2 regions of the Aquabacterium sp. T101 genome follow, and region 2 is predicted to be linked to the other one. Evidence: predicted binding sites of a transcription regulator. Region 2 holds the regulator's gene; the other holds the start of a gene.
What was found. The regulator FliA, encoded in region 2, starts transcription of late flagellar genes. The targets are predictions, from matches to a motif close to CTAAAGTTTNNNNNNNNNNNGCCGNTA.
Positions count from the first base shown of each region.

Region 1 (2,389 bases), on a different contig from region 2:
GCCGGCAGCTATGCGGTCGAGGTGAGCCAGCTCGCGTCGGCGCAGACCCTGTCCAGCCGCGCCTTCACCGCGGCCGACACCGCCGGCCAGTTCGCGGGCGGCACGCTGACCATCGAGCTCGGCGAATGGACCGGCACCCCGACCAGCGGCTTCGCGCCCAAGGTCGGCGCCACGCCGGTGACGATCACCTTCGACCCCGCCGACGACACGCTGGCCGAGGTGCGCGACCGCATCAACGGCGCCGGTGCCGGCGTCACCGCGACGATCATCAACGACGCCAGCGGCGCGCGGCTGGCGCTGCGATCCACCGCCACCGGCGCCGAGAACGGCTTCCGCATCACGGCCACCGAGACCACCGACGACGGCGTGGCCACCAACGGCCTGTCGGCGCTGGCCTACAACGCGCTGGCCGCCAGCCCCATGACGCTCAACCAGAGCGCGGCCGATGCGCTGGCCACCATCAACGGCATCGATGTCGAGTCGACGAGCAACACGCTGACCAACGTGTCCGACGGCGTGACGCTGCGCCTGATGGCCGAGACGGCGGGCCCGGTGGAAGTGGTCGTGGCCACCGACACCGCGGCGGTGAAGACGGCGGTGGAGGACTTCGTCAAGTCCTTCAACGAGCTGGCGACCTTCATCCGCGAGCAGACCAAGTACGACGAGGCGAGCAAAAAGGCCGGCGCGATGCAGGGCGACAGCCTGGTCGTGGGCCTGCAGCGTCAGATGCGCAACGTGATCAACGAGGCCACCACGGCGTCGACCGCCTTCACCCGGCTGGCCGACGTGGGCATCACGATGGGCGCCGACGGCACGCTGTCGATCAACGCCAGCTCGCTCGACAACGGCATCGCCAACATCGAGCAGTTCCGCAACCTGATGCAGGGCGACGGTGCCACCACCGCCGACAAGGGGTTCATGCGGCGCTTCAAGGAGATGGGCGATCTGCTGCTGGCCGCTGACGGTTCCTTCGAGGGCCGCACGGACAGCCTGCAAGCCCGGATCGACCGCATCGACGACCGGCAGGAGCAGATGGAAGCCCGGCTGGCCGCCACCGAGAAGCGGCTGCGTGCCCAGTACGAGGCCCTGGACCGCAACATGGGCCAGCTGTCGGGCCTGTCGAGCTACATGTCGCAGCAGCTGCAGGCACTGAACAACTTCTACACCGCGCGCAGCGCCGGCGGGGGCTGAGCGGCAGGCGTTGCGCCGAGGAGCCCTGGAGCCAGGGCCCAGTTTGACCCTCAAGGGTCACTCGCGGCGGACGATAACCCTGGCAAGCCCAGACAAGACCACCGCACCGCAGCCGCATGTACGCACACCCCCTCGCCTCCCCCGCCTTCGGCCGGTCCGGCGTGCCCCACGCCCGCATGTACCAGAACGTCGGTGTCGAGACCGGCGTCGTGGACGCCTCGCCGCACAAGCTGGTGGCCCTGCTGTTCGACGGCTTCTTCGAGGCCCTCGGCCGTGCCCGGGCCGCCCTGGCCGCCGGCGACACCGAAGCCAAGGGCCGCGAGATCGGCCGCGCCGCGCGCATCGTGGAGGAAGGCCTCAAGGCCGGCCTCGACCTGCAGGCCGGTGGCGCGCTGGCGTCCGACCTGGCGGCGCTGTACGCCTACATCGGCCTTCGTCTGACCCAGGCCAACCTGAAGAACGACACCGGCATGCTCGACGAGTGCCAGCGCCTGATGCAGCCGCTGCGCGACGCCTGGCAGTCGATCGCCCCTCAAGCCAACGGCCCCCGCGGCTGACCCCGGAGAGCCTGCGCATGAGCGCCCTCGACAGCAACCTGCTGAGCTACTACGAAGCGCTGGAACGCGCCAGCAACGACATGCTCGCGGCGGCCCGCGCGGCCGACTGGGACCAGGTCGTCAAGCTGGAAGGCGCCTGCGTGCTGCTGATCGCCCAGCTCAAGCACGCCGCCACCGAGAAGCCGCTGGCCAGCGAAGAGTCCAAGGCCAAGAGCCGCATCATGCAGCGCATCCTCGTCAACGACGCGGAGATCCGGCAGCTGGCCGAACCGTGGCTCGAAGAACTGGACCAGATGGTCTCGGGCCGGCCGCGCACCCTGCACTGACCGGAGGCACCCGTGGCTGCCGCACGCCCCGACTTCCAGCCGACCCAGCCGGCGCCGATCTCGGCGCTCACGGGCAATGCGCTCGACGAGTTCCGCGTCGCCCACCCGGCCGAGGTGCTGTCGCTGCTGCGCCGCCTGGTCGACGGCCACGTGGTGGTGCAGCTGAGCGGCCCCAGCGGGGCCGCCTACACCACCGTGCTGTGGGCCGTGGACGCGCACCAGCGCCGCGTCAGCCTCGACGCCGACCCTGCCCACCCGCAGGTGGGCCCGCTGATCGACGGCGGCGAGGTCACCGCGGTGGCCTACCTGGACGCG
Region 1 covers NZ_JBXVVZ010000001.1:1,347,983-1,350,371, forward strand. Annotated here, with positions in the region: gene fliD (flagellar filament capping protein FliD) at 1-1,191, shown strand, start outside; gene fliS (flagellar export chaperone FliS) at 1,308-1,748, shown strand; gene AC2EAQ_RS06420 (flagellar protein FliT) at 1,766-2,074, shown strand; gene AC2EAQ_RS06425 (flagellar brake protein) at 2,087-2,389, shown strand, end outside.
Region 1: fliS (flagellar export chaperone FliS) is a predicted target of FliA. The motif match lies at 1,241-1,267, and genes of this name have one in related genera.

Region 2 (2,389 bases):
GGCTCAGCGCCAGCGATCGAACCTCGCTCCGGCCATACACGAATCTCGACGAGGGGCGGAAAACCCGGCCCACCGCTTCCTGGACGGCTTGCCACTGGGCGTCGGACAGCGCGGCGACCTTGTCGAGTTCGCCAGCAAGGGCCAACGTCGGTGCGGGCTCGGTCGATGCCCAGGAGTCGTGACCCACGGCCTTGAGCGTGCGTGCGTCGATCAGGTCGAAGCGGAGCGGGACCAGCAGGTACGGCACCCGGCGGTACTCGACCAGCGTCAGCCCGCGTGTGCTCTGATTGGTCTGGAACACCTCCAGCTTCGGGCTCACGGTCGCCAGCAGCAGCAGGTCGCAGGCACAGCGCCCCGCCAGGGCGGCCAGATCCGGATGAACCTCATTGAGCCTGCTGGTCCAGAACGCCTGGGGCGAGGCCTCGCGCGCTTTCCGCAGCCGCTCGACGTCGGCCATGTCGACGGTCACACGGGCGATGTCGTAGCGCGCTTCAAGCGAGATCTCGTCCCTGAGGCCCAGGTAGACCTGATCAGCGATGCCCGCATCCGCCGCTTGCACCAGGCCGCGGGAATTGCCGAAGACGAGCGCGCCGATGCGTAGCAAGTGCAGTTCGTGACCCGCCACCACCGCGATGCCCAGACGCTGACGCGCCGCGGGTTCGGCGGTCTGCGCCCCCGAGGCAGCGAAGGCAAAGGCCAGGATGCAGGCGAAGACGTGTCGAAAGAGCCGGACCATGCGTTGCGTCGGCGGTTTGCCCGGTCCGAGCGCCGGACGTTGACCGTCGAGAGGAGAAGGGGCAACGAGGATAGTGCATCGGCGCGAGTCGGGTGGCCTCTGCACCCGGCGGACCCGGGCGCGCAGCCTGTTCCCGGCTCACCAGGCGCGCAGCTTGGCCCTCAGGCGCGCGATGCTCTGGCTGTGCAGCTGGCACACGCGGCTTTCGGTCACCTTGAGCACGGCGGCGATCTCCTTGAGATTCATGTCGTGCTCGTAGTACATGCTCATCACGTACTGCTCGCGCTCGGGCAGCAGCTTGATGGCTTCCACCAGCGCCTCGCGCATGCGGCGGTCGTTCAGCATGGCCAGCGGGTTGCTGGCCTCGTCGGCCACGTGGCGGTCGAGGTAGCTGTCGTCGCCCTCCTCGCCGCGCATGTCCTCCAGGTGCACCAGCTGCGTGCCGCGCACCTTGGTCAGGATCTCCTGGTAGTCGGTCAGGCTGACGCCCATCTCCCTGGCGATTTCGCTCTCGGCGGGCGCGCGGCCGAACTGCTGCTCCAGCTTGTGCACCGCGGCCTCGATCTGGCGCTGCTGCTTGCGGTCGCCGCGGCTCATCCAGTCGCCGTTGCGCAGCTCGTCGAGCATGGCGCCGCGGATGCGCTGGGTGGCGAAGGTTTCGAACTGCACGCCCTGCGCGGCGTCGAAGCGGCCCATCGCGTCGTGCAGGCCGATCATGCCCACCTGCACCAGGTCGTCCAGTTCCACGTTGGCCGGCAGCTTGGCGATCATCTGGTGCGCCAGGCGTCGCACGAGGGGGCTGTATTGGCGCAGCAGCGCGTCAGCACGGGCTGGCACGTCGAGGCGTCCGGTGGCGGTGTACATGTCGGCGGCTCCTGGGCTGGGGCTCGGTTCTGCGGGTTCGTCTTTGTCGGGCGCGGGCTTCGGGTCGCGTTTCATGGCGCTCCCCGTGCCGCCCGGGCGGCGCGTTCGCCACGCGGCGCGCCCATGAAGGCGGGCACGGCCTGGCCCAGCAGGCCGTGCGCCAGCCGCATCAGGCCAGCGGGCACGGCGGTCTCGGCGCGCGACGCGGCGGGGTCGATGGCGGTCCAGTCGTGCAGCACGGCGCCGGCGAAGCGGTCGGCGGTGGCGGCGATCTGCTCGGCGATGCGCGGCGTGCGCGGCGAGCTGGCGGCGGCCACCAGCAGCAGGTCGAAAGCCATCAGGCCGTGGCGCTGCGACAGCAGCTTCATGTTGGCGTAGGCCGAGGTCACGCTGGTGGGGTGGTCGGCGGCCAGCAGCAGCGGGCGCGGCGCGCGGCGTGCGAACAGGCGGCCCAGCTCGGCGGCCTCGGCGTGCACGATCACCACGCCGGCGTCGGGCGCGGCCTCGGTCAGCGCCTCGAGGAAGCCCTCGCAGGAGCCGCGCGCGTCCACGTGGCGAAGCGGCAGGCCGCGCGCGGCCAGGTAGGACAGCTTGGGATGCAGGTCGTCCAGCGGCTCGATGCAGGCGGCCAGGTCCAGCATGGCCATCTCGTGGGGCGCGGCTCCCACGGTGTCGACCACGAGCACCTTGCGCTGCGGCTCGGTGCAGGCCGACGCGGCGGCGGCCAGGCGCTCGAGCGCGAGACCGGCGAAAGCCACGTTGGGGTTGGCGGCCACCGCGACGAAGCGC
Region 2 covers NZ_JBXVVZ010000007.1:55,707-58,095, reverse strand. Annotated here, with positions in the region: gene AC2EAQ_RS15765 (hypothetical protein) at 1-736, opposite strand, end outside; gene AC2EAQ_RS15760 (RNA polymerase sigma factor FliA) at 875-1,600, opposite strand; gene AC2EAQ_RS15755 (MinD/ParA family ATP-binding protein) at 1,672-2,389, opposite strand, start outside.